4 regions of the Pantoea sp. X-Soil-TKNS-1207 genome follow, and region 1 is predicted to be linked to each of the others. Evidence: predicted binding sites of a transcription regulator. Region 1 holds the regulator's gene; each other region holds the start of a gene.
The links. The regulator sigma-54, encoded in region 1, starts transcription at its own class of promoters, with help from an activator protein. The targets are predictions, from matches to a motif close to GTTGGCACANNTTTCGCTNT.

Region 1 (7,846 bases):
TTTTATGGTAACCCCATGAAATATGGCGTGAATAGGGCTGAAATCATCAGGTTATCCAAAACGTTTTGGAAACCATCAGCAGAAAGTTCCAGATCAAGGTTTTAGTGTGAGATGTAAACCAAATGCTATGAGAAATGCTTAACCAGAAGCGGCCAGCAGAGCAGACTATCTGGTGCGAATTTACACATTTTTTTCAGAATACTCTCGCTTATCAATGAGCCAGTTCAAACACAATGAAATGTTAATGTTAAGCATCGTGAATCATTTCATGTGGGCCATATCACATTAGGTTAAGTGTTCATAAGGAAGTCTTCTGATGAGAATTCAGCCATGGAACCGATTCCTTTACGGCGGAAGTGCTTGATGTATTTGGCTCTATTAAAGGAACGTTGGTTGCGCAGGGAATGACTCTGTATGACAAACCAACGGGCCATTGGGTTAAATTTAGCGATCGAGGGCAGACGAGTGCTATCGTGACCTGAGTGATTGATTAATACAGGGAACAGGTAAGAGAAAATTTCATGAGTAAGAATAAAGGGAAACTGTGGCAACGCATTAAAGTCCTGATAGCGAAATGCCTGATTGCCTGGCTGGGTCTGTGGCTGGCGGGGATCCTGTTATTTTCCTTTCTCCCGGTCCCTTTTTCCGCGGTGATGGTGGAACGGCAGCTGGGCGCCTGGCTGACCGGACGCTTTGACTACGTCGCCCATTCGGATTGGGTCAGCATGGATGAGATCTCGCCGTGGATGGCGCTGGCGGTTATCGCTTCCGAAGATCAGAAGTTCCCGGTTCACTGGGGATTTGACGTTCAGGCCATTCAGTCGGTGCTGGATAATGATGGCGATGAACGGATGCGCGGCGCTTCCACGCTGTCGCAGCAAACCGCGAAGAACCTGTTCCTGTGGGACGGACGCAGCTGGATGCGTAAAGGGCTGGAAGCCGGGCTGACGGTGGGGATTGAAACCGTGTGGACGAAGCGACGGATTCTGACGGTTTATCTGAATATCGCCGAATTTGGCGACGGGGTGTTTGGTGTGGAAGAGGCGTCGCAGCGTTATTTTCACAAACCCGCCAGCCGTCTGACGATGTCAGAAGCGGCATTGCTGGCGGCGGTGCTGCCCAATCCGATTCGTTTCCGCGCCGACGCACCCTCAGGCTACATTCGTCAGCGCCAGCAGTGGATTTTGCGCCAGATGCGTCAACTGGGCGGGGAAGGTTTTCTTAACCGCTACAAATTGCACTGAAGCCGTCAGTCTTCATCGAAGCCCGCTTCAAATAACTCGATCACCGCCGCCAGCGCCTGGGTCTCTTCCGGGCCGCTGGCTTCAATCTCAATATGACCGCCTTTGGCTGAATCAAGCATCAGCAGCGCAATGACGCTGCTGGCTTCGGCTTCCGTACCCGCTTCATTACGCAGCAGCACTTCAGCGTCGAAACTCTGCACCAGTTCAAACAACTTCATGGCCGGGCGCGCGTGCATACCCAGCTTGTTACGAATCTCAACGGTTTGCTTCACGGTCATGATTTGCGTTTTTCCAGGGTGCGATGACGGGACTGCACATTTTTACCACGCGAGCGGAAGTAGTCGGCCAGCTGTTCGGCGATGTACACCGAACGGTGCTTACCACCGGTACAACCGATTGCTACGGTGAGATAGCTGCGGTTATTGGTCTCCAGCATCGGCAGCCACAGCTCAAGATAGCTGCGTGTCTGGTAGATAAAGTTATGCACCTCGGTATGCCGATCGAGAAAGGCCGCAACCGGACGATCGAGACCGGTCATGGGGCGCAGTTTAGGATCCCAGTGCGGGTTGGGCAGAAAACGCACGTCGAAGACGTAATCGGCATCAATCGGAATGCCATGTTTGAAGCCAAAGGATTCAAACACCATGGTCAGCTCGCGCTCACGTTTGCCCAGCAGGCGCGTGCGCAGCATTTCAGCCAGCTCATGCACTGACATTTCAGAGGTGTCGATGATCAGATCGGCACGCGAGCGCAGCGGCTCCAGCAGATCGCTCTCTTCATCGATTGCGCTCTCCAGTGACAGGTTTTTACTGGATAGCGGATGCAGGCGACGGGTGTCGCTGTAGCGGCGAATCAGGGTATTGCGATCGGCATCGAGAAACAGCAACTGCGGCGAAAAGGAGTCCGGCAGATTATTGAGAGCAGTTTCAAAAATCTCCGGCGATTCGGGCATGTTGCGCACGTCAATGCTGACGGCGGCAGAGATATTGCGTTCGGTTAACGTATTGGCCAGTTCCGGCAATAGCACTACTGGCAGGTTATCAACACAGTAAAAACCCATGTCCTCAAGTGCACGTAACGCGACTGATTTTCCTGAGCCTGACCGACCGCTGACGATCATCAGCACCATCACATTTCTCCCGTTTTAAACCGGCACTTAGGCCGGTAAAAGTGTCTCTCGCTTAAGGATGGTCTTCCTGAGCTTCTGTGATAATGGCATACAGTTCTTCATCGCTCTGCGCGGCGCGCAGACGACGGCAGACTGTTTTATCCGCCAGGCGTTTTGCCACCAGCGATAGCGTATGAAGATGGGTTTTGCACTGGTCTGCCGGCACCAATAGCGCAAACAGCAGGTCTACCGGTTGATTGTCGACCGCATCAAAGGCGATCGGCTGATCGAGGCTGATAAACACGCCTACGGCGCGCAGAGTATCTTCCTCCAGCTTGCCATGTGGAATGGCAATGCCGTTGCCAATACCGGTACTGCCCATGCGTTCACGGGTGAGGATTGCTTCGAAAAGCGTCTGGTGAGGCAGATTGAGCTGCTTCGCTGCCAGCTCGCTGATAATTTCCAGCGCACGTTTTTTACTCTGGCAGTGTACGCCGCTGCGGGTGCAGTCCAGCGTGAGGACCGAGCTCAATTCCAGTGTCAGATCGTTGTTCATCATCGTTTCACTTGCGAGTTCACATAGCCGCGAGGATCACCCACTTTACCCCGATGTCGGGAAAAATGCAGTCTCCTGTTGGCGCTTGCGCAGATGACAAAACGGGGCGGTCAGCCCGCCCCATTCTGTGCTCTGAGTGCCGAACCGGTCAGCACCCTGCAAGCGTGAAGGTTAGTGTTTTTTCAGTTTGTCTTTATGTTTAGTCAATTGACGGGCGAGCTTATCGATCAATCCGTCAATGGCCGCGTACATGTCTTCCGCTTCCGATGTCGCATGCAACTCTCCACCGTTCACATGTAACGTTGCATCAGCAATCTGCGTTACCTTCTCCACTTTCAGAACAATATAGACCTGATTGATACGATCAAAATAGTGTTCCAGTTTGGCAAATTTGCTATTTACAAACTCGCGCAGCGGTTCGGTAATCTCAACATTCAGTCCGGTAAGGTTTATCTGCATAGGTCTTCCTTCTCAATACGTTCAAACCAGCTGCTTGCGCTGATTCGAGGGCGGGATGGACAAAGACTCGCGATACTTAGCAACCGTACGGCGGGCCACCATGATGCCCTGTTCAGATAACATGGAGGTCAGTTTGCTGTCGCTCAAGGGTTTTGCGGGGTTTTCCGCAGAGATCAATTTTTTCACCAGTGCACGAATCGCCGTTGATGAGGCTTCGCCGCCACCTTCGGTATTAACATGGCTGGAGAAAAAATATTTCAGTTCAAAAATGCCACGCGGACTGTGTAAATACTTCTGCGTGGTAACGCGGGAAATGGTGGATTCATGCATATCCACGGCCTGAGCGATATCCGCCAGCACCATTGGACGCATGTACTCCTCACCCTGCTCAAAAAACGCCTGCTGCTGCTCGACGATACAACGTGTCACTTTCAGCAGCGTGTCGTTGCGGCTCTCCAGGCTCTTAATTAGCCACTTGGCTTCCTGTAAATTACTGCGGATAAACTGGCTGTCACTGTCATTACGCGCCGCACCGCCCATGGCCGCATAATGCTGATTGATTTTGAGTCGTGGCACGCTATCGGCATTCAGTTCCACCGTCCAGCGTATCCCGATTTTACGTACCAGCACATCGGGGATGACATATTCGGGTTCGCTGGTGTTAACCGACTGTCCCGGACGTGGATCGAGTGACTGAATCAGCAACATCGCGTCTTTCAGCACGTCTTCTTTCAGACGCGTCACACGCATCAGGCTGCGGAAATCGTGATTAGCCAGCAGGTCGAGATGCTCGCTGACGATTAAGCGCGCCTCAGCCAGCATCGGGGTCTCGGCCGCATATTGCGACAGCTGCACCAGCAGACAGTCGCGCAGATCGCGTGCGCCAACACCCACTGGATCGAAACGCTGTACGCGTTTCAGCACCGCTTCAACTTCTTCCAGCGTCAGTTCTTCATCGCCGATGCTGTCGCAAATATCCTGAACCGTGACGGTGAGATAACCGGTGTCGTCGATGGCATCGACAATCGACGTGGCAATGGCGCGGTCGGTATCGGTGAAAGGGGTCAGTTCAACCTGCCACATCAGGTAATCCTGGAGCGACTGTGTCGTTTCCCCCTGATATACCGGCAGTTCATCATCCTGATAATCCGTGCCGGTCCCGGAAGGCGTCCCGGCGGTGTAGATCTCATCCCAGGTCGCATCGAGCGGCAGTTCTTCCGGCATGTCCTTTTGCTCAAGCGCTTCACGGGTGTCGAGCGCTTCATTTTCCTGATATTCGCGAGCGTCTACTTCTTCATGTACATCTGATTGTTCAAGCAGCGGATTGCTTTCCAGCGCAAGCTGTAATTCCTGCTGGAGTTCAAGCGTAGAGAGTTGCAGCAAGCGGATTGCTTGCTGCAACTGGGGTGTCATCGCCAGCTGTTGGCTGAGCCTGAGTTGCAAACCTTGCTTCATAATCCGGATTGAATTTCCTAAGCAAACGTCGGGTGTTACGACACCTTATCAGAGTCTGAACTCTTCGCCCAAATAAACACGCTTAACCTGCTCATCTGCAAGTATTTCATCGGGCGTGCCGTGAGCGATCAAATGCCCCTGGCTGACGATGTAAGCGCGTTCACAAACGGCAAGGGTTTCGCGCACGTTGTGGTCGGTGATCAGAACGCCCAGCCCGCTATCGCGCAGATGCTCAATGATTTTTTTGATATCAATAACGGAGATGGGGTCCACACCAGCAAAAGGCTCATCCAGCAGGATGAATTTGGGGTTGGCGGCCAGTGCACGGGCAATTTCCACACGACGGCGTTCACCGCCGGAGAGCGCCTGGCCCATGCTGTCGCGCAGGTGCTCAATGTGAAACTCTTCCATCAGCTCGTTGGCGCGATCCTGACGCTGCTCCTCGGTGAGATCTTCACGGATTTGCAGTACCGCCATCAGGTTGTCATAGACGCTCAGACGGCGGAAGATCGACGCTTCCTGTGGCAGATAACCAATGCCACGGCGTGCACGGGCATGCAGCGGCAGAATGCTGATGTCTTCATCGTCAATCACGATACGGCCGGCATCGCGCGGCACAATGCCCACCACCATGTAGAAGGTGGTGGTTTTACCGGCCCCGTTTGGACCCAGCAGGCCGACGATCTCGCCGGATTTAACCTGCAGGCTAACGTCTTCTACCACGCGGCGGCCTTTGTAGGCTTTCGCCAGGTTTTCAGCGATCAGTGTGGCCATAGAAATCAGTTACTCTTTTTTTGGCTCTGGGACGAACCGTTTTTATCCTGCAACTGCGACGGCACCAGCACGGTGGTCACGCGTTTGTTCTGGCCCTGACTGTAGGCCTGCATTTTCTGCTCTTTCACCAGATAGGTGATGCGATCGCCTTTGATGTTGCTATCCAGCTGCTCAATGTAGGCGTTGCCGGTCAGCTCAACGAAGTCATTAGCCAGCTCGTAGTGTAGCTTGGCGGCATGACCCTGCACCGGCTTACCGTTGTCCTGCATTTGATAGAAGGTGGCGGGATTGCCCCAGGCATCGACAATGGTTTTTTTGCTGTCGCCACCAGGACGGGTTACCACCACTTTGTCAGCGGTGATTTTGATGGAACCCTGAGTAACGATGACATTGCCGGTAAAGGTGGCGACATTACCTTGCAGATCCAGTGCCTGATTGGCGGAATCAATATTAACGGGTTTGTCCGAGTCTCCCGTCAACGCCAGCGCAGGAAGGCTGGTTGCTAACAGGGCGCTGACCAGCAGTAACTTAAGGCTGTTTTTGTGCATTTTGGATTTCATATGAGGATTTGACCTTTTCAATCAACTCGGCATTTTTTGTCCGTAAGTTGCCGCGCATCTTCATGCCGGTAGAGTTAAAACTGCGGCCATAAAGGGTGACCTGATCGTCCGACGTGACATCCTGAGTAACAAGATTCACCACCGCATTATCGGTTTTGATGCGTTGCAGCTCCGAATCCTGCGTCAGCGTGTTCACTTCAACGTGGCCGTAAAGATAAAGCATACGATCTTTGGTGAGCTTTGCCTTATCGGAGCGAACAGACCAGGTCGGGACTTTGTTCACGTCGTAAGTTGTCATCACCGGATTATCGAACCAGCTCAGTTCATCGGCATCAAAGTAGGTCACTTTATCCGAAATCAGTTTATAGGCCAGCGCACCCTGTGGGTTGTACACCACGGTGTTTGATTTTTCGCTGGTATAGGTTGGCTCCTGCTCGTTGGTTGCCACCGGCGTTTTGCTTTCATCCTGGTTGGTAAGATTCCAGCCAATCAGCACCAGAGCGATTAAGGCCAGAATCAGCGTTATCCAACGCCTGCTTTTACTCATACTGATTGCCCTTTGGCATCCTCAAATTTGTTCTGCGCCATTAAGATCAAATCGCACAGTTCACGGACCGCGCCGCGTCCACCGGCAATGCGGGTGACATAATGCGCGCGCGGCAGCAGAATCGGGTGTGCATCGGCAACGGCAACGCTCAGACCCACGCGCGCCATCACCGGCCAGTCGATAAGATCGTCGCCGATATACGCGACCTGTTCGGCTGATAATGACAGTTTATCCAGGAGTTCCCGCCAGGCCAAAAGCTTATCCGATTGTCCCTGGTAAAGATGCGTAATGCCGAGGGTTTTGCAGCGATCTTCCATCAATTTAGCATTGCGGCCGGTAATAATAGCGACTTCAATGCCGGAGGTCAGCAGGCAACGAATGCCATAGCCATCGCGCACGTTGAAGGCTTTCAGTTCCTCGCCGCTGTTGCCCATATAAATCAGGCCATCCGACATCACACCATCAACATCACAAATCAGCAGACGAATCTGTGCCGCGCGCGCCATTACTTCTGCGCTTACCGGACCATAGCAGGTTTCCACCGCAGCCGTTTCAACACTCATATTCTTTTCCTGTTCAGACCACGCCGGCGCGCAGCATGTCATGCATATGTACCACACCGAGCAGGCGATCGTCATCGGCCACCAGCACTGCGGTAATGTTTTTGTTTTGCATCAGATTAAGGGCATCCACCGCCAGCATATTCGGGCGAACGCGGATACCGCCGCGCGTCATCACATCCTGGATGCTGGCTGACTGAAAATCGATGCCCATATCAAATACGCGACGCAAGTCACCATCAGTAAAAATACCTTCGATTTTCATCAAATCGTCGACGATCACCGTCAGGCCAAGATTTTTACGGGTGATCTCAAGCAAAGCGTCGCGCAGTGAGGCATCACGCGATACGTGGGGGATCTCATTGCCGCTGTGCATGATGTCGCTGACATGCAGCAACAGTTTACGACCCAGCGCGCCGCCTGGATGGGACAGGGCGAAATCTTCCGGCGTAAAGCCGCGTGCTTCGAGTAACGCGACGGCCAGCGCATCGCCCATCACCAGCGTCGCCGTGGTGCTGGTGGTGGGCGCCAGGCCAAGCGGGCAGGCTTCCTGCGGAACTTTTACGCACAGATGCACGTCCGC
Region 2 (7,846 bases), 390 kb from region 1:
GCCTGCAACGCCGCACCCTGAGTGCTGCGGAAGCCAAGATGGTTGAGTACCGCTTCCAGTGCGGTCAGAGTCTGCATCACGCAATCTTTGCGCGCGTTATAACCCATGGTGCCGATGCGCCACACTTTGCCGTGCAGCGGACCGAATGAGGTGCCGATTTCGATACCGAAATCTTCCAGCACCAGCTTGCGCACCTGGTCGCCGTTCACGCCCGGCGGGATCACCACGCCAAGCACGTTATTCATCTTATGTTGCAGATCGCCGAAGGTTTCCAGCCCCATCCCCTGAATGCCCTTCAGCAGCGCATCGCCATGCAGCTTGTGGCGCGCAATGCCGTTATCCAGACCTTCCTGCATCATCAGGCGCGCGCACTCACGAGCGCCAAACAGCGCGGTGGTGGCTTCGGTATGGTGGTTGAGCCGCTCCGGTCCCCAGTAATCCATGATCATGCCGAGATCGAAATAGTTGGAGTAGATCATCTCGTCGTCGCCATCCAGATGGGCGGCGGTACGGATGCCCTCCTCCACGCACTTACGCTTGCGGATCACCGCTTCCATCTGCGGGCTGAGGGTGATCGGCGAAGTACCAGACGGACCGCCGAGGCATTTCTGCATCCCGGCCGAGACCGCATCCAGTCCCCAGGCATCGGTTTCCAGCGCGTTGCCGCCGAGCGAAGCGGTGGCATCGGTGTAGAACAGCACGCCATATTTCTGGCAAATCGCGCCCAGCTCCGCCAGCGGTTGCAGCATGGTGGTGGAGGTGTCGCCCTGCACCGTCAGCAACAGACGCGGCTTGATACGTTTGATGGCATCTTCAACCTGGTCCGGGGTGAACACTTCGCCCCACGGCACCTCGATGGTGTGCACCTCGGCGCGGCAGCGGCGGGCGATTTCACACAGCAGATGCCCAAAGCGGCCGAAGACCGGCACCAGCACTTTGTCGCCCGGACGGATCGCCGACAGCAGAATCGATTCGATCCCGGCACGCGAGGTGCCGTCGATCAACAGGGTCCAGCGGTTTTCGGTGCGGAATACACCACGGTACAGCGCCATCACTTCATTCATGTAGTGCGTCATGGCCGGGTCGTACTGACCAATCAGCTGGCTCGACATGGCGCGCAGCACGCGCGGATCGGCGTTGATCGGTCCCGGCCCCATCAGCAGGCGTTGCGGCGGATTGATTTGCGAAAATTGCGTGATGTCCATGGTGAGTTCCTTGTAAATGGCTTAGAGACGAACCGTCGAGATAAACTGCTTCAGCTCCGCAGTTTGCGGATTAGCGAACAGCGTTTTGCTGTCGCCCTGCTCCCAGACGCGTCCCTGATGCATAAAGACCACACGATCGCCCACGTCGCGGGCGAAGTTCATTTCATGCGTCACGAGAATCAGCGTCATGCCTTCGGCAGCCAGCTGCTCCAGCACTTTCAGCACTTCCCCCACCAGCTCGGGATCGAGCGCTGAGGTGATCTCGTCACAGAGTAAGACTTTAGGCTGCATCGCCAGCGCACGGGCAATCGCCACGCGCTGCTGCTGACCGCCCGAGAGATTGGCCGGGTAATAGTCGATACGTTCACCGAGGCCGACTTTTTCCAGCATCTGTGTGGCAAGCGCGCGGCACTCCGCTTCGCTCTTTTTCAGCACGCGGCGCGGCGCCAGCATCACGTTTTCCAGCGCTGTCATATGCGGGAACAGGTTGAAGCTCTGGAACACCATGCCAACCGAGCGGCTGATATCACGCGCCTGCGATTCGCGGTCGGTGATGGTCATGCCACCCAGTTTAATGCTGCCTTCCTGATAGCCTTCCAGCCCGTTCATGCAGCGCAGCAGCGTACTTTTGCCCGATCCGCTGCGGCCGATGATGGAGATCACCTCGCCCATTTCGATATCGAGATCAACGCCTTTCAGCACATGATTGTCGCCGTAGTACTTCTGTACCTGATTAATGGTGATGAGCGGCATTGAATTTTTTCTCCAGGTACTGGCTGTAACGCGACAGCGGATAACACATCAGGAAGTAACCCAACGCCACCAGGCCAAACACCTTAAACGGCTGATAAGTCACGTTGTTCAGAATGGTGCCCGCCTTGGTCAGCTCAATAAAGCCGATGATAGAGGCGAGCGCCGTGCCCTTAACCACCTGCACGGCAAAGCCGACGGTCGGGGCGATGGCGATACGGATCGCCTGCGGGGCGATCACGCGGAACAGCGTCTGACCGAACGTCAGACCGAGGCAGCGCGAGGCTTCCCACTGCCCTTTCGGTAAGGCGCGGATGCTGCCGTGCCAGATATCCACCAGAAAGGCGCTGGTGTAGAGCGTCAGCGCCAGCGAGGCGGCGGTCCAGGGGGCGACATCGATACCAAACAGCGCGACGCCGAAGAACGCCAGGAACAGCTGCATCAGCAGCGGCGTGCCCTGAAACAGTTCGGTGTAGCAGCGAATCGTGCGCGTCAGCCACGGCTTGCGCAGCAGACGCAAAAACAGCAGCGGCAGCGTCACCAGCGTGCCGCCGAAGAAGGCCACCAGCGACAGCAAAATGGTCCAGCGCGCCGCCAGTAGCAGGTTGCGCAGGATGTCCCAGTCGGTAAAGGTCGTCATGAGGGCAGCGCTCCAAACCATTTACGTCCCACTGCCAGCAGCAGCTGACGCATGGCAATCGACAACGCCAGGTAGATCAGCGTGGTCACCAGATAGACTTCAAAACTCAAAAAGGTGCGCGACTGAATCAGGTTCGCGGCGAAAGTCAGCTCCTCATAGGAGACCTGCGACACCACCGACGACCCCAGCATCACGATGATGCACTGGCTGACCAGCGCCGGATAAATACGTTGCAGCGACGGCGGCAGCACTACGCGGATAAACGTCTGGCTGCGGGTCAGACCGAGCACGCGCCCGGCTTCCCACTGGCCTTTTGGCGTCACCTGAATACCGGCGCGGATGATTTCGGTGCTGTAGGCGCCGAGGTTAATCAGCATCGCCAGCAGCGCCGCTTCGCCCGCCGTCAGTTTCAGACCAAGATTGGGCAAACCAAAGACGATAAAGAACAGCTGCACCACAAACGGCGTGTTACGAATCAGCTCGACGTAAATGCCCCAGATGCGGCTCAGCCAGCTGGGTTTGCCGCTGCGCAGCGCTGCGCCGAGAATCCCCAGCGCAACCCCGCCAACGGTCGCCAGCACCGTCAACTGGATGGTGACCCACAGCCCTGCCAGCAGTTCCGGCCAGTGCGGCCACAGCTCAGCAAAGTTAAGTTGCCCAATCATTGGCCGTCCTTCTTATGCGCCGAGGCTAGCCGGCAGTGGCGCTTTCAGCCACTCTTCGGACAGCTTGTTCAGGGTGCCATCTTTAATGCCCTGCTCAATCAGCGCATTCACTTTGTCTTTCAGCGCTGGCTCGTTCTTCTTCAGACCGATAAAGCACGGCGAGTCTTTCAGCATAAACTGGGCAACCGGCGCTTTTTCCGGGTTCTGGCGCGCAATCGCCGCGACCACCAGGTTACCGGTGGCGACGTACTGCACCTGACCGGAGAGATAAGCCGACAGCGTGGTGTTGTTATCTTCATAACGTTTCACCTCGGCATCTTTCGGTGCCACATCGCTCAGGACCATGTCTTCTACCGCACCGCGCGTTACGCCGATGGATTTGCCACTCAGCGCGGCGGCATCTTTCACTTCTTCACCTTTCGGTCCAAACACGCCGAGGAAGAACGGGGCGTAGGCGCGGCTGAAGTCGATCACTTTTTCACGTTCGGCGTTTTTCCCCATGCTGGAGATCACCAGATCGACTTTGTCGGTTTGCAGATAAGGCACGCGGTTAGCACTGGAGACAGGCACCAGCTGCAACTTCAGTTTCAGCTGTTTTGCGAGGTACTTCGCCATGTCGATGTCGTAGCCCTGCGGCTGCAAATCGGTACCCACAGAACCGAACGGCGGGAAGTCCTGCGGCACAGCAATGCGGATAACGCCGCGTTTCTGGATATCCTGCAACTGATCGGCCATTGCGCTGCCGACCTGCGCCATCATCAATGCTGCACCCGCCACTGCCATCAACACTTTTTTCATTATGCACCCCGGTGAGATTATGTGAAACAAAAGATTCTTGATGAATCGTTCTGCAACTAATGTGCCAACCGCAACGAAAACGGCAGTTGGCCGATAAATCAGGGCGTCTGCTTTATCAGGGCGAAAAAAACGGGCGCAGCGCCCGTCACAGAATGCGATCAAAAAAGGTGCAAAGCACCAAAACGGTGCCCTTTAACGGTGTTCCAGCTCGTCAAGATGCTGGTAAAGGTCGGCGATCTGATGGATGCGCTGGCGTCCCTGCGACAACATTTCGTGCAGCAACGCGTTCGCCAGCAGGTTAATCAGGCTCATGGCGGAGGCGTAGCTGTCAAAGGCGGAGACGCTATCCAGCGGCGCGCACAGCTGCCAGCGCGCAAGGTTAATGATGCCCTGTGCCTGGGGTTCGCACAGCGCCAGCACCGGGATGTTGCTGAGTTGCAGCTGCTGCATCAGCGGGCGAATGATGCGCGGGCGGCGGCGAAACGCCATCACCACCACCACATCCTCCGGGGTAATATCCACCAGCTCCTCCCCCAGCGTCTGGCCGGGCTGCGGCAGCACATGCACCTGAGTACGCGCCTGCATCAGCTGCTGGCGCAGGTGCAGCGCCACCGGATAGGCGTTACGCATCCCAATGATAAACAAGCGTTTCGCCTGGGCCAGCGCCTGAATGACTTCGCCAAACTGCTGCGGATCGATGCTGTTGACCCACTGCGTCAGATTGGCCATCTCCTGCTTGTAATGGCGTGACAGCAGCGTGTTGCCCTGCACCGCATCACGGTTATCGGTCAACGGCATCCCGCTCTGGCGCAGCGTGCGCAGCTCATCGCGCATGTCTTTATATTTTTCGTAGCCCAGGTGCTTAAACAGACGGCTCACCGTGGCTTTCGACACGCCGCTCAGACGCGCCAGCTCGGCGCTGTTGTAGCTGATCAGATCATCGAAATGGTCAAAGACAAAATCGGCAATGCGCTGCTCTTGCGGCGACAGCTGCGGATAGTGGCTGCGGAGGCGTTCATCAAGCTGTTTCATCATTTATCCTGTAACTTTCGTTTCACCACAAGCTAGCATAAATCGATCCACAATGATGTCCGACCAAAACTGGAACAGCTCTTGCTACATCTTTCCCACGTACCCGAGAAAAGAGTTCACTATGATACAAAGCAATATGGCCCCGTTAGGCATGGCCGTAACTCCGCATCATCTCGCCAGTGAAAGCGCGTTAGCCGTGCTGCGTGAAGGTGGCAACGCCATTGAAGCCATGGTGGCTGCCGCCGCCACTATCGCCGTGGTTTATCCACATATGAACGGTTTGGGGGGCGATGGCTTCTGGCTGATCGTGCCGCCCAACGGCGATCCGGTCGCCATTGACGCCAGCGGTGCGGCTGGTTCGCTGGCGCATTTCGATTTCTATCCCGGCGCAACGAAAATTCCACATCGCGGACCGAAAGCGGCACTGACCGTGGCCGGTACCGTCAGCGGCTGGCAGGAAGCGCTGGCGTTCTCTGCCGAACTGGGCGCGACGCCGCTGCCGCTGCCACGCCTGCTGCGTGACGCCATCCGTTATGCCGCCGATGGCATTCCGGTCACGGCGTCCCAGTCGGCCGCTACCGCGGCCAAACGCCATGAACTCCAGCATCAGCCCGGTTTTGCCGCCACATTTTTACCCGATGGCGACGTGCCTGCCGCAGGCAGCCGCTTCACCCAACCCGCGCTGGCGAATACCCTCAGCCTGCTGAGCGAGCAGGGTCTGGCGAGTTTTTATCGCGGCGAACTGGCGCTCCACCTGGCGCGCGAAATGTCGGCGCTGGGGATGCCAATCACCCTCGAAGATTTGCAGCGTCAGCAGGCACGCCGCTGCACCCCGCTGCATCTCGCCCACAGCGAAGGCGATATCTGGAATATGACGCCGCCGACCCAGGGGCTGGTGTCGCTGGCGATTTTGGGCATTACCGATCGCCTGAATATGGCGGATGCCGATGAAGCGCAGACCGTGCACCGTATCGTTGAAGCCACCAAGAAAGCGTTCGCCCTGCGCGACCAGCATATTACCGATCCGCGTCATATCGACATTGATGTGCAGAGCCTGCTGGATGCCGAGCACCTCGCCGGTTTAGCGGCGCAGATTGATGATGACGCGGCGGCGCCGTGGGGTACCGGCAAAGGCCCAGGCGACACCGTGTGGATGGGGGTAATGGACAGCAGCGGACTAGCCGTCTCCTTTATCCAGAGCATTTATCATGAATTTGGCAGCGGCGTGGTGCTGCCGGGCACCGGCATTACCTGGCAGAACCGTGGCGCCGCCTTCAGCTTACAGCCGGGTCATCTGCTGGCGCTGGCGCCGGGTAAACAGCCGTTCCACACCCTTAACCCGGCGGCGGCGCGCCTGAAAGATGGCCGCACCCTGGTGTACGGCTCGATGGGCGGCGACGGTCAGCCACAAACCCAGGCAGCGATTTTTACCCGTCACGTAATTCAGGGACTGCCGCTGCAACAGGCGGTGAGCGCCCCGCGCTGGCTGCTGGGCCGCACCTGGGGACAGTCGTCCGATTCGCTCAAACTGGAAGCGCGCATCGCGCCGGAGACGGTACAGCAGCTGTGCGCCCTCGGCCATGAGGTGGAGCTACTCCCCGATTTTAGCGAGGTCGTCGGCCATGCTGGCGCCATCGTCCGTCATAACAACGGTATGCTGGAAGGGGCATTTGACCCGCGCAGCAACGGCAGCGCAGCCGGTTTCTAAGGAGATAACGCATGAGTACACAACCGGACTGGGCGGCCTATATCGCCCAGATGGAACAGATTCTGGCGCTGGAGCTGGATGAGGCGCGTCGCGCGGAGCTGCTGACGCAATTTAACCGTATCGCCGCGATGGCCGAACCGCTGATGGCCTTACCGCTCGACGATCGTCTGGAAGTGGCGGGAGTGTTTAAGCCATGAAACTTTCTGCGTTATCGATCACCGCGCTGCAACAGGCGCTGAGCAACGGCGATATCAGCGCGCGTGAGATTGCCGAACAGACATTAACCGCGATTGAGCAACACAACCCGGCGATCAACGCCTGGACCGAAGTCACCGGCCAGCGGATGCTGAAAGAGGCGGAGCAGCTGGATAGCCAGCGTCAGCGCGGCGAGACCCTGCCGTCGCTGGCGGGCATTCCTTATGCGGTGAAGAACCTGTTTGACGTCGCCGGGCACAGCACGCTGGCCGGTGCCAGCCTGTTCAGCGAACGCCCGGTGGCCCGAGAGGATGCCTGGGCGGTGAGCCGCCTGCGCCAGTCCGGCGCGCTGCTCTCCGGGATGCTGAATATGGATGCTTACGCGTACGGTTTTACCACCGAAAACACCCACTATGGCCCGACGCACAACCCGCGCGATCTCACGCGTATTGCGGGTGGCTCCTCAGGTGGCTCGGCGGCGGCGGTAGCGGCCGGGCTGGTGCATTTCTCGCTCGGCAGCGATACCAACGGTTCCATCCGCGTACCGGCATCGCTGTGCGGCATTTTCGGCCTGAAACCGACCTTTGGTCGCTTGTCGCGCAGCGGCAGCCATCCGTTTGTCGCCAGCCTCGATCATATCGGTCCGTTTGCCCGCTCGGTGGAAGATCTCAGCCTGGTGTACGACACCCTGCAAGGGGCTGACGCCAGCGATGCGTTTCAGGCCGATCAGACGGTGTCACCCGTCAGCGGCACGCTGTCGCGCGGGCTGGAGGGGCTGCGCTGCGGCGTGCTGGGCGGATTCTTCTCCACCTGGTGCGATGAGGATGCGCGCACCGCGCTGGCAGTGGTCGCC
Region 3 (7,846 bases), 590 kb from region 1:
GCGCGCTACCCTGATCGCCCGCTCTCGCTTTACGTCCACATCCCGTTTTGTCATCGCTTGTGCTACTTCTGCGGCTGCAACAAAATCGTCACGCGCCAGCTGCACAAGGCCGATCGCTATCTTGATGTACTGGAGCAGGAGATCCGACAGCGCGCGCCGCTATTTGCCGGTCGTCTTGTTACGCAGCTGCACTGGGGCGGCGGCACACCGACCTTCCTCAACCAGCAGCAGGTCAGCCGGCTGGTGGCATTGTTGCGCAGCCATTTTACTCTTGCCGATGATGTGGAAATGTCGATCGAGGTCGATCCGCGGGAAATCGAGCTGGAGATGATCGATCACCTGCGCGCGCTGGGCTTCAACCGCCTTAGCATGGGGGTGCAGGATTTCAACAAAGCGGTGCAGGAGAAGGTTAATCGCGTGCAGGACGAGGCGATGATCTTTGCGCTGGTGCAGCGCGCACGCGAGCAGGGCTTCCGCTCGGTCAGCATCGATCTTATCTACGGCCTGCCGCTGCAAACGCCGGAGAGCTTCGCTTTCACGCTGCAACGCGTTATCGCCCTCAATCCTGACCGTCTTAGCGTCTTCAACTACGCGCATCTGCCCGCGCTATTCGCGGCGCAGCGCAAAATCAAAGAAGATGAGCTGCCCAGCGCGAGGCAAAAGCTGGCGATTCTGCAACAGACTATCGCCACCTTAACCGGCGAAGGTTATCAGTTTATTGGCATGGACCACTTCGCGCGCCCGGACGATGAGCTGGCGGTAGCCCAGCGTGCCGGTAAGCTGCACCGTAATTTCCAGGGATACACCACCCAGGGGGAAACGGATCTGCTTGGCCTGGGAGTCTCGGCAATTAGCATGATTGGCGACAGCTACGCGCAGAACCACAAAGAGCTGAAAACCTGGTACGCCAGTGTGGAAACCCAGGGCAACGCGCTGTGGCGCGGTTTGACGCTGAGTGACGATGATTGCCTGCGCCGCGATGTCATCAAGGCGCTGATCTGCAACTTCGCGCTCGACTACGCAGCCGTTGAGGCGCAATGGCCTATCGAATTTAACAGCCGATTTGCTGAGGATTTGGCGTTGCTGGCACCGCTGGTGGCCGATGGTCTGCTGGAGCAGGATGCGCACGGTTTAACCGTTACCGGGATTGGCCGTTTGCTGATTCGTAATATCTGTATGTGCTTTGATGCGTATCTGCGGCAGAAGGCGCGACAGCAGCAGTTTTCGCGGGTGATATAAACAAGAAAGGGAGCGTAGCGCTCCCTTTCTGTTAACTGAACAGACTCACTGTGATGGCGCACAGCACGGCTGCAATGGCGGCCTGCGGTGAATGGCTGGCCGCGCTGCCGATCGCCGCGACATTGTGCGTGATCATCTGGATGACTGACTGGAACATGTTCTCTTCTCCCGATTGCCGCCCGTATGATACTGAACGGCACCGGTCTGTACAGATGGGGCAAGCGTAAAAATTGTGCAACAAACAGCCTTTTTACACTTTTACTCCATTCCCAGCTCTTTCAGTTTGCGCGTCAGGGTATTGCGACCCCAACCGAGCAAGCGTGCCGCTTCCTGTTTATGGCCCTGGGTATGACGCAAAGCCGTGGTGAGCAGCGTGCGCTCCATCTCCGGCTGGGCTTCTGACAACAGGTTTTGATGACCGGAACGCAGCGCGCGATCCGCCCATTGCGCCAGCAGCGTGGCCCAGCTATCCGGCAGCGACTGCACCGGGCTTTCCGGGGTGCTGGATTCGAACAGTTCTGCTGGCAGATCCTGAATCAACACTTCCTGGCCCGCCGCCATCACCGTCAACCAGCGACAGGTGTTTTCCAGCTGGCGCACGTTCCCTGACCAGTGCAGACGCGTCAGCGCCGCTTCGGTTTCCGGGTGCAGGATCTTCGCTTCCACGCCCAGTTCACGCGCAGCAACCTGTAAGAAGTAGCGCGCCAGACGCGGAATGTCTTCACGGCGCTCACGCAGCGGCGGCAGATGCACACGAATCACGTTCAGACGATGAAACAGATCTTCACGGAACTTGCCTTCCTGCACGCGCATTTCCAGGTTCTGGTGGGTCGCCGCAATGATACGGACATCCACTTTGACCGGCGCATAGCCGCCAACACGATAGAACTGACCATCAGCCAGCACACGCAGCAGGCGTGTCTGCACGTCGAGCGGCATATCGCCAATCTCATCGAGGAACAGCGTTCCGCCATCGGCCTGCTCAAAACGTCCCTGGCGAATCTGATTAGCGCCGGTAAACGCGCCTTTCTCGTGGCCAAACAGTTCGGACTCAATCAGGTCTTTCGGGATTGCCGCCATATTCAGGGCGATAAACGGCGCTTTGGCACGCGGGCTGTGGCGATGCAGGGCATGTGCCACCAGTTCTTTACCGGTGCCGGATTCACCGTTGATCAGCACGCTGATGGATGAGCGCGACAGACGGCCAATAATGCGGAAAACGTCCTGCATCGCGGGCGCTTCACCGATGATATCGGTGGTCGGGCCGCTCACCGGCTGATTGCGCGGCTGCTGCTGTTCCTGATAATGGCTGATAGCGCGTTCAACCAGCGCCACCGCTTCATCGATATCGAACGGCTTCGGCAGGTAATCAAATGCCCCCTGCTGATAAGCGCTAACGGCGGCATCCAGATCGGAGTGTGCCGTCATAATGATGACCGGCAGCATGGGATGACGTTGTTTAATTTGCTTCAGCAGCGCCAACCCATCCATGCCCGGCATGCGAATATCTGACAATAAAACATCTGGGGTTTTGGTCGAAAGCGCTTCCAGCACTTCGTTACCGCTGTCAAAGGTTGCACAGCTCAAACCGGCTCCAGTGAGCGCACGTTCAAGCACCCAGCGGATGGAGCTATCGTCATCGACGATCCAGACTATCCCTCGTTGCATAGAAACCTCACTGGCGAATAGGCAGGTAAACCGAGAATTCGGTGTGACCAGGCCAACTGTTAAATTCTATTTTTCCCGAATGCTGATCGATCAGACTGCGGGCAATCGACAGACCTAAACCGGTGCCGCCTTCGCGCCCGCTCACCATCGGATAGAACAGCGTATCCTGCAGTTGAGCCGGAATGCCTGGGCCGTCATCTTCGATATCAATGCGTGCCACCAGGCGATATCGCACACCATGCAGCGTCAGCTGGAACGCCGTGCGGGTGCGGATAATAATTGTGCCGCCTTCTTCACCCAACGCCTGAAGCGCGTTGCGTACTACATTCAGCAGAACCTGCTCAATTTGATCCGGGTCGTGTGGCAATTCCGGCAGGCTGGGGTCGTAATCACGCACCAGCGAAACGTTATCCGGCAACTCCATCGACACCAGATTGACCACGCGCTCAGCCACCTGATGGATGCTTTGGGTTACATGCAAACCGGGCTGCTGCGGGCCAAGTAAACGATCCACCAGATTTCTCAGGCGATCGGCTTGCTCAATAATTACCTTGGTATATTCATTCAGCGAAGGGTCGGGCAGGGCGCGGGATAATAACTGCGCGGCGCCACGTAAACCTCCCAGCGGATTTTTAATTTCGTGAGCCAGACCACGTACCAAATCGCGGGCGGCGACCTGCTGAGCATGCTGAATCTGTTCCTGACTGAGACGTCGCTGATTATCCATCGGCGCCATTTCCAGCAGGAGAAAGCCATCGGGCAGACGCTGTGCCGTGAGCGACATAATATGCGCGCGGCCATCAACCACTAAGGTCACTTCGCTGTCCGTAAAGCCCTGGCCAGCCTCTAGACTCTCGCGCATCACCTCAATATTCAGCGAAAAATAGCCCGTTAATTCTGGTAACGGCGTGCCGAATAATTTTCGTGAACTTTGAGCCAGTAATTGCTGCGCCGCTGGATTGGCGTAGTGAATAACAAGATCGTCATCAACCAGCAAAATACTGTTAATCAGGGAGTTGAGAATCTGCCCCGCATCGGGCAGCGTGCCAGTTGCCATACAGCGTTCCTCTGCACTAATTTAGTGCATTATAGTCTTTGGGCGTAAAACCCGTCATATGAACGATGAATTCGTGGTGAAAAAAGCCCATCCGAAGATGGGCTGAAAGTTTCCACGGCAACAAAAAATCTTCTGGAAATTAAACGCTGTAGTACAGCTCGAACTCTACCGGGTGCGGCGTCATGCGAACGCGGTCGTTTTCAGACTTACGCAGTTCGATGTAAGCGTCGATAGCGTCGTCAGTGAACACGCCACCACGGGTCAGGAACTCGCGGTCTTCGTTCAGGCAGTTCAGCGCTTCTTCCAGAGAACCCGCTACTTTTGGAATCTCAGCTTCTTCTTCCGGCGGCAGGTCATACAGGTTTTTGTCCATAGCATCGCCCGGGTGGATCTTGTTGATGATGCCGTCGAGGCCAGCCATCAGCAGAGCGGTGAATGCCAGGTACGGGTTAGCAGCCGGGTCCGGGAAGCGTGCTTCGATACGACGCGCTTTCGGGCTGGCAACAACCGGGATACGGATTGAAGCAGAACGGTTACGGGCAGAGTAAGCCAGCATTACCGGAGCTTCATAGCCTGGGACCAGACGCTTGTAGGAGTTGGTGGTCGGGTTTGCCAGGGCGTTGATGGCTTTAGCGTGCTTGATGATACCGCCGATGTAGAACAGAGCAGTTTCAGACAGGCCGCCGTATTTGTCGCCAGAGAACAGGTTCACGCCGCCTTTAGACAGAGACATGTGGCAGTGCATACCTGAACCGTTGTCACCGAACATCGGCTTCGGCATGAAGGTTGCAGTTTTGCCGTAAGCGTGAGCAACGTTGTGAACAACGTATTTGTAGATCTGAATTTCGTCAGCTTTTTTGGTCATGGTGTTGAAGCGGGTAGCCACTTCGTTCTGACCAGCAGTTGCTACTTCGTGGTGATGAGCTTCAACCACCAGACCCATCTGTTCCATGGTCAGACACATGGCAGAACGGATGTCCTGAGCTGAGTCAACCGGAGGAACCGGGAAGTAACCGCCTTTGATACCCGGACGGTGACCTTTGTTACCGCCTTCGTATTCTTTACCGGTGTTCCATGCTGCTTCGATATCGTCGATAGCAACGTGTGAACCTGAAGTAGAAGAACCGAAACGGATGTCATCGAACAGGAAGAATTCCGGCTCAGGTCCAAACAGTACGGTATCAGCGATGCCAGATGAACGCAGGAAATCTTCAGCGCGCTTTGCGATGGAACGCGGGTCGCGATCGTAGCCCTGCATGGTGCCTGGCTCAAGGATGTCACAACGGATGATCAGCGTCGGGTCTTCGAAGAACGGATCCAGAACGGCAGTGGTTGCGTCCGGCATCAGCACCATGTCTGATTCGTTAATGCCTTTCCAGCCACCGATGGAGGAGCCATCGAACATTTTGCCTTCTTCGAAGAAGTCAGCGTTAACCTGATGAGCAGGGATAGTAACGTGCTGTTCTTTACCTTTGGTATCGGTAAAACGCAGGTCAACAAACTTAACTTCGTGCTCGTTCATCATCGAGAGAACGTGTTCAGCGGACATACTCAACTCTCCTGGAAATTGTCATTGTCGTCGTGGTGAGAGAACTTAGTTGCCTGGAATGTGCCATGGATTCTGACATCTCCTAACCAAAGATCTCGGCAAGCTCTTCAACCGTTGTGCAACTGTCGTTTTCGCTTAGGTATACTAAAGCGAATTCTGTGCCAACTTTTAAAGTGTGGGTAAAATCGCGCTGTAATGCGCCCTGTCGTGAGTCGGTGGCTGCACCAGGATGGAAGCGGTGCACCGAAATGGTGCCTTGTAAGCATATTTAGGCACCATTTCGGTGCAAAATGCCATTGCAGTGCAGATTAATGCACCGCAATTGGTGCTAAAAACCAGCACTCTAAGAAACTTTAGGCGAAATCTGTGATCGTGTTCAGTCTTCCGCTTAATCCGTGTACAATACCGCGTTATTTCTATAATGCCTGAGGCAAAGCTGTGATCGAAAATTTGCGTAACATCGCCATCATCGCGCACGTTGACCATGGTAAGACCACCCTGGTTGATAAACTGCTGCAACAGTCCGGTACTTTCGACGCCCGTACCGAAGCGACTGAGCGTGTGATGGACTCCAACGATTTGGAGAAAGAGCGTGGGATTACCATCCTCGCGAAAAACACCGCAATCAAATGGAATGATTACCGTATCAACATCGTTGATACCCCGGGACACGCCGACTTCGGTGGTGAAGTTGAGCGCGTGATGTCCATGGTGGACTCGGTGCTGTTGGTTGTCGATGCGATGGATGGCCCGATGCCGCAAACCCGCTTCGTGACCAAAAAAGCGTTCGCCCACGGCCTGAAGCCGATTGTGGTGATCAACAAAATCGACCGTCCAGGCGCACGTCCGGATTGGGTGGTTGATCAGGTATTTGACCTGTTCGTTAATCTCGATGCGACTGACGAGCAGCTGGACTTCCCGATCATTTACGCCTCAGCGCTGAATGGTATCGCCGGTCTGGATCACACCGACATGGCAGACGACATGACCCCGCTGTATCAGGCGATTGTTGACCACGTTTCTCCGCCGCTGGTTGAAGTTGAAGCTCCGCTGCAGATGCAGATCTCTCAGCTGGACTACAACAACTACCTGGGCGTTATCGGCATCGGCCGTATTAAACGCGGTAAAGTGAAGCCGAACCAGCAGGTTACTGTCATCGATAGCGAAGGCAAAACCCGCAACGCGAAAGTCGGTAAAGTGCTGGGCCACCTCGGTCTGGAACGTATCGAAACTGACCTGGCTGAAGCTGGCGACATCATTGCAATCACCGGTCTGGGTGAGCTGAACATCTCTGACACCATCTGCGACACGCAGAATGTGGAAGCGCTGCCAGCCCTGAGCGTTGATGAGCCGACGGTAACCATGTTCTTTAACGTAAATACCTCGCCGTTCTGCGGTAAAGAAGGTAAGTACGTTACGTCGCGCCAGATTCTGGAGCGTCTGAACAAAGAGCTGGTACACAACGTTGCGCTGCGTGTGGAAGAAACCGCAGATGCTGACGCGTTCCGCGTTTCCGGTCGTGGCGAGCTGCACCTGTCCGTTCTGATCGAAAACATGCGTCGTGAAGGTTACGAACTGGCGGTATCCCGTCCGAAAGTTATCTTCCGTGAATTCGAAGGCCGTAAGCAGGAGCCGTTTGAAAACGTGACCCTCGACATCGAAGAAACCCATCAGGGTTCTGTGATGCAGGCGATGGGTGAGCGTAAAGGCGACCTGAAAAACATGGATCCGGATGGCAAAGGCCGCGTACGTCTCGACTACGTGATCCCAAGCCGTGGCCTGATCGGCTTCCGTAACGAATTTATGACCATGACCTCGGGTACGGGTCTGCTGTACTCCACCTTCAGCCACTACGACGACGTGCGTCCGGGCGAAGTGGGCCAGCGTCAGAACGGCGTGCTGATCTCCAACGGTCAGGGTAAAGCGGTAGCCTTCGCCCTGTTCGGTCTGCAAGATCGCGGTAAGCTGTTCCTGGGTCACGGTGCAGAAGTTTACGAAGGTCAGATCATCGGTATTCACAGCCGTTCTAACGACCTGACTGTAAACTGCCTGACCGGTAAGAAACTGACCAACATGCGTGCGTCAGGTACTGATGAAGCGACCACTCTGGTTCCACCGCAGAAGATGACGCTGGAGCAGGCTATCGAGTTTATCGATGACGACGAACTGGTAGAAGTGACTCCACAGTCAGTCCGTATTCGTAAACGTCACCTGACCGAGAACGACCGTAAGCGTGCGTCTCGCGGCGGTAAAGACTAAGCGATAACGAACGTATTGAAGAAGCCCCGCTATGCGGGGCTTTTTTTATGGCCGAAAGCCGCTGCGCTCCGCTG
Region 4 (7,846 bases), 2.1 Mb from region 1:
TGGTTCAGAATATTCCTGGTTACGGCGCGATTGAGAACGTAATCGATTGCGTAGCGTAATGGCATAGCAATTGCTATGAGGACAGGGGGGAAGGGAGTCTGTATACCAACCAGAGCACCGGATTGATGGCAGAGCATGCAGCCGTCAGCCCTTTTCCCGCAACAATAACGCGCATGCAAACCCCATTGGCAAGAGAACGCACGTCAGTGACGTCTCCCCATCACGAGAGATGATGATGTTAGAAAAACTATTCAAGCTAAAAGCGCACAACACAACGGTCCGCACCGAAGTTATCGCGGGCATTACCACCTTCCTGGCAATGGCATACATTCTGTTTGTTAACCCGAGCATCCTCGGTGCGACCGGCATGGATAAAGGCGCGGTTTTCGTTGCCACCTGTCTGGCGGCGGCGATTGGCTGCGTGCTGATGGGCCTGATCGCCAACTACCCGATTGCGCTGGCACCGGGTATGGGTCTCAACGCCTTCTTTACTTATACCGTCGTGCTGCATATGGGTTACACCTGGCAAATCGCGCTGGGCGCGGTGTTCCTGTCGGCCTGTATCTTCTTTGCGCTGTCGGTGTTCAAAATCCGTGAGTGGATTATCGCCAGCATTCCGTTGCCGCTGCGCGCCGGGATTGCCGCGGGTATCGGCCTGTTCCTTGCGCTGATCGCGCTGGAAGGCGCGGGTATCGTGGTGGATAACCCGGCGACGCTGGTGGGATTGGGTGATCTGACCAAACCGGGTCCGCTGCTGGCGCTGCTCGGCTTTGTCATCATCGTGGTACTGGAAGCGCGTCGCGTGACCGGTGCGGTGCTGATCGGCATTCTGATCGTGACCTTTATTTCAATGGGTATTGGCCTGACGCCATTTGGTGGCGTGTTCTCTGCACCGCCGTCTATCGCGCCGACCTTTATGCATCTGGATATCGCCGGTGCCTTTAACGTGGGTCTGGTGAGCGTGATCTTCGCCTTCCTGTTTGTTGACGTGTTCGACAACACCGGTACCCTGCTGGGCGTGACCAAGCGTGCGGGCCTGGCGGACGAGTTTGGCAACGTGCCGAAGATGGGCCGTGCGCTGATCGCCGACAGTGCGGCTGCGCTGTTTGGTTCGCTGCTGGGTACCTCAACCACCACCAGCTACGTGGAATCGGCGGCAGGCGTCAGCGCCGGTGGCCGTACCGGTCTGACCGCGATTGTGGTGGCGATTCTGTTCCTGCTGAGCCTGTTCTTCTCGCCGCTGGCGGGCAGCGTACCGGTTTATGCCACCGCGCCTGCGCTGCTGTTTGTGGCGGTACTGATGGCATCTGGCCTGGCGGAGATTGACTGGAAAGATATCACCACCGCTGCGCCGGTTACCGTGACCGCGCTGACCATGCCGCTGACTTACTCAATTGCTAACGGTATCGCGTTTGGGTTTATTACCTGGACGGTGGTGAAGTTGCTGAGCGGTCGTACCAAAGAGGTGAATGCGGCGCTGATTATTATGTCGATTCTGTTTGTGATTAAGCTGGGCTGGTTGAGCGCGTAAACAGGTCGGCATAAATGCCGACCCTACGGCGGTTGCCATTGATATTCGGGATAGGTTGCAGGGTGCGCATTAATGCGCACCGGCAAGCCAGGTCGGCATAAATGCCGACCCTACGGCGGTTGCCATTGATATTCGGGATAGGTTGCAGGGTGCGCATTGATGCGCACCGGCAAGCCAGGTCGGCATAAATGCCGACCCTACGGTGGTTGCCATTGATATCCGGGATAGGTTGCAGGGTGCGCATTGATGCGCACCGGCAAGCCAGGTCGGCATAAATGCCGACCCTACGGTGGTTGCCATTGATATTCGGGATAGGTTGTAGGGTGCGCATTAATGCGCACCGGGAAGCCAGGTCGGCATAGACGCCGACCTGCACCGAACCTTACCTGAACGGCGGTTCGTTAAAGGTACGCAGCTTGCGGGAATGCAGCTTATCACCCTCGGCCCGCAGCAACTCCACCGCACAAATCCCAATCTGTAAATGCTCCGATATCGCCCCTTCATAGAAGCGATTCGCCTGTCCTGGCAGCTTAATCTCGCCGTGCAACGGCTTATCCGACACGCATAGCAGGGTGCCGTACGGCACGCGGAAACGGTAGCCCTGCGCCGCGATGGTGGCGCTTTCCATATCCACCGCTACCGCGCGGCTTAGGTTGAAGCGCAACGCCGAGGCGGAGTAACGCAGCTCCCAGTTGCGGTCATCGGTCGTGACTACGGTGCCGGTGCGCAGACGCTGCTTCACTTCTTCGCCCGGCATACCGCTTACCGCTTTGGTGGCGTCGTACAGCGCGCGCTGCACCTCGGCGATGCTGGGGATCGGGATATCCGGCGGCAGTACGCTGTCCAGTACATGGTCGTCACGCAGATACGCATGGGCCAGCACGTAATCGCCAATGGTCTGGCTTTCGCGTAGGCCGCCGCAGTGACCAATCATCAGCCAGGCGTGCGGGCGCACCACCGCCAGATGGTCGCAGATGGTTTTGGCGTTGGAGGGACCCACACCAATATTCACCAGCGTAATGCCCCGGCGATTCGGTGAGGTCAGATGCCAGGCGGGCATCTGGTGCTTCTTCCACGCCAGATCCGACATCATTGCGGTCGGGTCCTGCGTATCTTTAGTGATTACCACGTCACCGGCGCAGGCGAGGCTGTCGTACGGCGTGTTCGGGTCCTGCACCTGCTCAATTGCCCAGCGCACAAACTCATCCACATAGCGGGTGTAGTTGGTAAACAACACAAACGGCTGGAAATGCTCGACGGCGGTGCCGGTGTAGTGGCGCAGACGTGCCAGCGAGAAGTCCGTGCGCAGCGCGTCGAAGTGCGACAGCGGAAACAGCGCGTCGGCGTTGAACAGGCCATCGGCGGTTTCATCACCGATCTGCGACAGCTCGGTCGTCGGGAAGTGGCGCGCAATGCTGGCGCTCATGGAACGATCGAGCGACAGATCGGAGCCATCAATCACGTAAGGATAGGGGATCTCCTGCTGGGACGGGCCCACCTCAATCACCACCTCGTACTCTTTCTCAATCATCTGTAGCTGCTCGCTGAGATAGTGGCGCAGCAGTGCCGGACGGGTAATGGTGGTGCTGTAGCTGCCGGTATGGGTAAAGCGGCCCCAGGCGCGAGTGCGGTTCTGCTGTGGGCCTTCTCCGGCCCAGGTCAGCCGCAGTTCCGGGTAAACAAATAAGCCCTGCTTACGTGCCGCGTCATCCGGCAGATGCCCCTGTTCGGTAAACTCACGAATCGCGGTGCGCAACGCTTCGACCGCGTTGTCGTACAGACGCTCCAGTTCATCCAGCGCCTGCTGGCTGCTAATGCCTTTCCGTTGTGTATTCATACATGCTCCCTCAGGAAAATGGGCCGATTTGGCTATAGCATAGCGGTTAAACCCCTCAGCACCATGAAGAATCTGTGATCGACCGCATTCTGCACCATCAGGGTGCTGGTGCGTCGCAAAACGCTGGCTATGGTTAAAGATCAGCAGCCGCGTTACTCCGCATTACGCGATGCCCGCGCAAAAACCTGTCACTAATGCTTACCTTTGGCGAGGTTTTTGCTTAATCGTTAACCGTGGCCCTGCTGGTCACGCACTGCACTCCGTTAAGTTTCAGAAATTGATTTCTCCCAGGCCGTGGTATGGCTCCGTTCCTGACCCGTTGAGGATTGAAAGCATGTCTTTGAAATTCATACAATTACCATTAAAGGTCGTGATTGCAGGTTGCCTGAGTGCGGCATTTTATGCGCAGGCAGACATTAAAATTGGCGTCGCCGGTCCGTTCTCCGGCCCCAACGCCACTTATGGCGCACAGTACTGGAAAGGTGCGAGCCAGGCCGCGGATGATATCAACGCGGCCGGTGGCATAAATGGCGAGAAAATTATCCTGGTGCAGGGGGATGACGCCTGTGAACCCAAGCAGGCGGTCGCGGTCGCCAACCGTCTGGTGGACCAGGACAAAGTGATGGCGGTGGTCGGCCACTTCTGCTCCTCCTCCACCATGCCCGCATCCGAAGTGTATGACGATGCCGGGGTACTGGCGATCACCCCCGGTTCCACCAACCCGCAAATCACCGAGCGCGGCATGAAAACCCTGTTCCGCATGTGCGGCCGGGATGACCAGCAAGGGGTGATTGCCGCCGACTACATCATCGACAAACTGAAGGCGAAACGGGTGGCGGTGATCCACGATAAAGACACCTACGGCCAGGGGCTGGCGGATGCCACCAAAGCGGCGCTGGAAAAACGCGGCGTCAACGAGGTGATGTATGAGGGCCTGTCGCGCGGTGAGAAAGATTTCAACGCGCTGGTCACCAAAATCGCATCGGTCAAACCGGACGTGGTCTACTTCGGCGGCTGCCACCCGGAAGCGGGTCCGCTGGTGCGTCAGATGCGTGAACAGGGCGTGAACGCCGCCTTCTTCTCCGGCGACTGTATCGTCACCGAAGATATGGTGACTGCGGCCGGTGGCCCGCAGTACACCAAAGGCGTCTACATGACCTTCGGCAATGACCCGCGTCAGATCCCGGATGGCAAAGCGGTGATCGCCAAATTCCGCGCCGGTGGTTTTGAGCCGGAAGGCTACACCCTGTATGCCTACGCCTCGATTCAGGCGCTGGCCGCTGCCTACAAAGCCGCAGGTAAAGACAATGCCAAAGCCAGCGCCTGGCTGAAGGCCAACAGCGTCGATACCGTGATGGGTAAAAAAGCCTGGGATCAGAAAGGCGATCTGAAAGTCTCGGATTACGTCGTCTATCAGTGGGACGACAAAGGCAAATACCACCAGCTGTAAGCTGACACGCGGCCCCGCCGCGCGCGGGGCCATTCGCGATTGGGCGCGAGGTTTGCGCTCCCTTTAAGCACGGGACTTGCATATGGACGCCTTCTTTCTCCAGCAGATGGTGAACGGCCTGACGCTGGGCGCGGTTTACGGACTGATTGCCATCGGCTACACCATGGTTTACGGCATTATCGGTATGATCAACTTCGCCCACGGCGAGGTCTATATGATCTCAGCCTATCTGTGCGCCATCGCCCTGGCGCTGCTGAGCTTCTTCGGCATTCACTCCTTTCCCCTGCTGATTTTCGGCACCCTGCTGTTTACCGTGGTGGTGACGGCGATCTACGGCTGGACCATTGAACGCATCGCCTATCGCCCGCTACGCAACTCCACGCGACTGGCCCCGCTGATTTCGGCGATTGGCATGTCGCTGATTTTGCAGAACTACGTTCAGATCAGCCAGGGACCGAATCAACAGGGCATCCCGACACTGATGAGCGGCGTGCTGCGCATGGAGATTGACGGCGGCGTGGTGCAAATCACCTGGACCAAGGTGTTTATCCTGATCGCCGCCTTCTGTGGCATGGCGCTGCTCACCTGGATCATTCAATACACCCGGCTTGGACGCATTTGCCGTGCGGTGCAGCAGGACCGGCGCATGGCGGCGATTCTCGGTATTAACACCGATAGGGTGATTTCGCTGGTGTTTATGATGGGCGCGGCGATGGCCGGGCTGGCCGGGGTGCTGGTGACCATGAACTACGGCACCTTTGATTTCTACATCGGCTTTATTATCGGCATTAAAGCCTTTACCGCCGCGGTGCTGGGCGGCATCGGTTCGCTGCCGGGGGCGATGCTCGGCGGCCTGCTGCTGGGGGTTGCCGAAGCCCAGTTCGCCGGTCTGGTGAACTCCGACTACAAAGACGTGTTCTCTTTTGCTCTGCTGGTGGTGATTTTGATCTTCCGACCCCAGGGGCTGCTGGGACGACCGCTGGTTGCCAAAGTGTGAGGACGCCAAAATGAATGCAATGACGCAAAGCATCGATGTGCGCCAGTCGCTGCTGGATTGTGTGATGGCCGGGCTGGTGGCGTTGGTGGTATTTGGTCCTATCGTCGGCGTAGTGCTGGATGGCTACAGTTTCCATCTGTCGCCGCTGCGCGTGGCGCTGCTGGTCGGGGTGGTGATGGCCGGGCGTCTGCTGCTCAGCCTGTTTCTGCAATCCGCCGCCGGACAGCGTTTCGCACGTAAGTTTGAGGGCGCGGATGATGGCGTCTACGTGCGCGAGCCGGGTTACCGTTCGCGTATGCGCTGGGTGCTGCCGCTGTTGCTGGTGGTGGCGCTGGCCTTTCCGTTTCTCACCAGCAAATACCTGCTGACGGTGGCGATACTCGGGCTGATTTATGTGCTGCTCGGCCTTGGGCTGAACATCGTGGTGGGCCTCGCCGGATTGCTGGATCTCGGTTATGTGGCGTTTTACGCCATCGGCGCCTACGGGCTGGCGCTCGGTTATGAATATCTCGGCCTGGGGTTCTGGAGCATGTTGCCGCTGGCGGCGCTGATGGCGGCCTTTGCCGGGGCGCTGCTGGGTTTTCCGGTGCTGCGGATGCACGGCGACTACCTGGCAATTGTCACCCTCGGCTTTGGCGAAATCATCCGCCTGGTGCTGAATAACTGGCTGGCGTTTACCGGCGGGCCAAACGGGGTGTCGGTGCCGTCACCCACCTTTCTCGGGCTGGAGTTTGGCCGCCGGGCGAAGGAGGGCGGGGTCCCCTATAACGAATTTTTCCACCTCGATTACAACCCGAATATGAAGTTCATCTTTATCTACGTGGTGCTGGTGCTGGTAGTGCTGCTGGTGTTGTTTATCAAACATCGCCTGACGCGTATGCCGATTGGCCGTGCGTGGGAAGCCCTGCGCGAAGATGAGATCGCCTGCCGCGCCATGGGGCTGAATCACGTACTGGTGAAGCTGTCGGCGTTTATGCTCGGCGCTTCTACCGCCGGGATCGCCGGGGTGTTCTTCGCCAGTTATCAGGGCTTCGTCAATCCCACCTCGTTTACCTTCTTTGAGTCGGCGCTGATCCTCGCCATTGTGGTGCTTGGCGGCATGGGATCGACCCTCGGGGTGGTGCTGGCGGCCTTTGTGCTAACCGTCGCCCCGGAACTGCTGCGCAGCTTCGCCGAATACCGCGTGCTGCTGTTCGGGATGCTGATGGTGCTGATGATGATCTGGCGACCGCGTGGCCTGGTCCGCACCGCGCGTGTCGGCGTGCCGTTACGCAAAGGAGAGCGCCATGAGTGACGCGATTTTACAGGTGGACAACCTGATGATGCGTTTTGGCGGCATCAAAGCGCTGAATGATGTCAGCCTTGCGGTGGAACGCGGCTCAGTCACCTCGCTGATTGGTCCCAACGGCGCCGGCAAAACCACGGTGTTTAACTGCTTAACCGGCTTCTATCGCGCGACGGGGGGACGCATCACCCTGAATGCCCATCAGCGATCCACCGACGTGATTCAGGTGCTGGGGCAGAAAATCCACGCTACGGACTGGCTGCACCCGGCGCGGCTTGGCTCGCGCGTCTGGTACAAAATGTTTGGCGGCGCGCATCTGGTGAACCGCGCCGGGCTGGCGCGCACCTTCCAGAATATCCGCCTGTTTCGTGAGATGTCGGTGGTTGAGAACCTGCTGGTGGCGCAGCATATGCAGGTCAATCGTCAGTTGCTGGCGGGCATTCTGAATACGCGGGGCTATCGCGAGGCGGAGAACCGGGCGCTGGATCGGGCGTTTTACTGGCTGGAAAACGTCGATCTGGTGAGCAGCGCCAACCGGCTGGCGGGCACCTTATCTTACGGTCAGCAGCGGCGGCTGGAGATTGCGCGCGCCATGTGCACCCGCCCGGAGCTGATCTGCCTCGATGAACCGGCGGCCGGGCTTAATCCGGTGGAGACCGAAGCGCTGAGCCAGATCCTGCACCGGCTGCGCGCCGACCATCGCATCAGCGTGCTGTTAATCGAACATGATATGCCGATGGTGATGC

Region 2: AC6I8V_RS04210 (gamma-glutamyltransferase family protein) is a predicted target of sigma-54. The motif match lies at 5,159-5,178, and genes of this name have one in related genera.
Region 3: glnA (glutamate--ammonia ligase) is a predicted target of sigma-54. The motif match lies at 5,660-5,679, and genes of this name have one in related genera.
Region 4: AC6I8V_RS12520 (branched-chain amino acid ABC transporter substrate-binding protein) is a predicted target of sigma-54. The motif match lies at 3,572-3,591, and genes of this name have one in related genera.

The regions. Positions count from the first base shown of each region.
Region 1 is NZ_AP035958.1:546,234-554,079, forward strand. Features, by position in the region: gene mtgA (monofunctional biosynthetic peptidoglycan transglycosylase) at 522-1,244, shown strand; gene npr (PTS phosphocarrier protein NPr) at 1,250-1,522, opposite strand; gene rapZ (RNase adapter RapZ) at 1,519-2,373, opposite strand; gene ptsN (PTS IIA-like nitrogen regulatory protein PtsN) at 2,426-2,908, opposite strand; gene hpf (ribosome hibernation promoting factor) at 3,080-3,367, opposite strand; gene rpoN (RNA polymerase factor sigma-54) at 3,389-4,822, opposite strand; gene lptB (LPS export ABC transporter ATP-binding protein) at 4,871-5,596, opposite strand; gene lptA (lipopolysaccharide ABC transporter substrate-binding protein LptA) at 5,602-6,156, opposite strand; gene lptC (LPS export ABC transporter periplasmic protein LptC) at 6,125-6,703, opposite strand; gene kdsC (3-deoxy-manno-octulosonate-8-phosphatase KdsC) at 6,700-7,266, opposite strand; gene kdsD (arabinose-5-phosphate isomerase KdsD) at 7,280-7,846, opposite strand, start outside.
Region 2 is NZ_AP035958.1:939,225-947,070, reverse strand. Features, by position in the region: gene AC6I8V_RS04240 (pyridoxal-phosphate-dependent aminotransferase family protein) at 1-1,205, opposite strand, end outside; gene AC6I8V_RS04235 (amino acid ABC transporter ATP-binding protein) at 1,227-1,958, opposite strand; gene AC6I8V_RS04230 (amino acid ABC transporter permease) at 1,939-2,595, opposite strand; gene AC6I8V_RS04225 (amino acid ABC transporter permease) at 2,592-3,260, opposite strand; gene AC6I8V_RS04220 (transporter substrate-binding domain-containing protein) at 3,273-4,058, opposite strand; gene hpxU (MurR/RpiR family transcriptional regulator HpxU) at 4,251-5,090, opposite strand; gene AC6I8V_RS04210 (gamma-glutamyltransferase family protein) at 5,212-6,798, shown strand; gene hpxX (oxalurate catabolism protein HpxX) at 6,810-6,995, shown strand; gene AC6I8V_RS04200 (AtzE family amidohydrolase) at 6,992-7,846, shown strand, end outside.
Region 3 is NZ_AP035958.1:4,282,153-4,289,998, reverse strand. Features, by position in the region: gene hemN (oxygen-independent coproporphyrinogen III oxidase) at 1-1,239, shown strand, start outside; gene AC6I8V_RS19995 (YshB family small membrane protein) at 1,271-1,396, opposite strand; gene glnG (nitrogen regulation protein NR(I)) at 1,498-2,907, opposite strand; gene glnL (nitrogen regulation protein NR(II)) at 2,915-3,964, opposite strand; gene glnA (glutamate--ammonia ligase) at 4,104-5,513, opposite strand; gene typA (ribosome-dependent GTPase TypA) at 5,952-7,772, shown strand.
Region 4 is NZ_AP035958.1:2,655,442-2,663,287, reverse strand. Features, by position in the region: gene AC6I8V_RS12530 (NCS2 family permease) at 233-1,531, shown strand; gene AC6I8V_RS12525 (AMP nucleosidase) at 1,914-3,368, opposite strand; gene AC6I8V_RS12520 (branched-chain amino acid ABC transporter substrate-binding protein) at 3,703-4,818, shown strand; gene AC6I8V_RS12515 (ABC transporter permease subunit) at 4,901-5,815, shown strand; gene livM (high-affinity branched-chain amino acid ABC transporter permease LivM) at 5,826-7,109, shown strand; gene AC6I8V_RS12505 (ABC transporter ATP-binding protein) at 7,102-7,846, shown strand, end outside.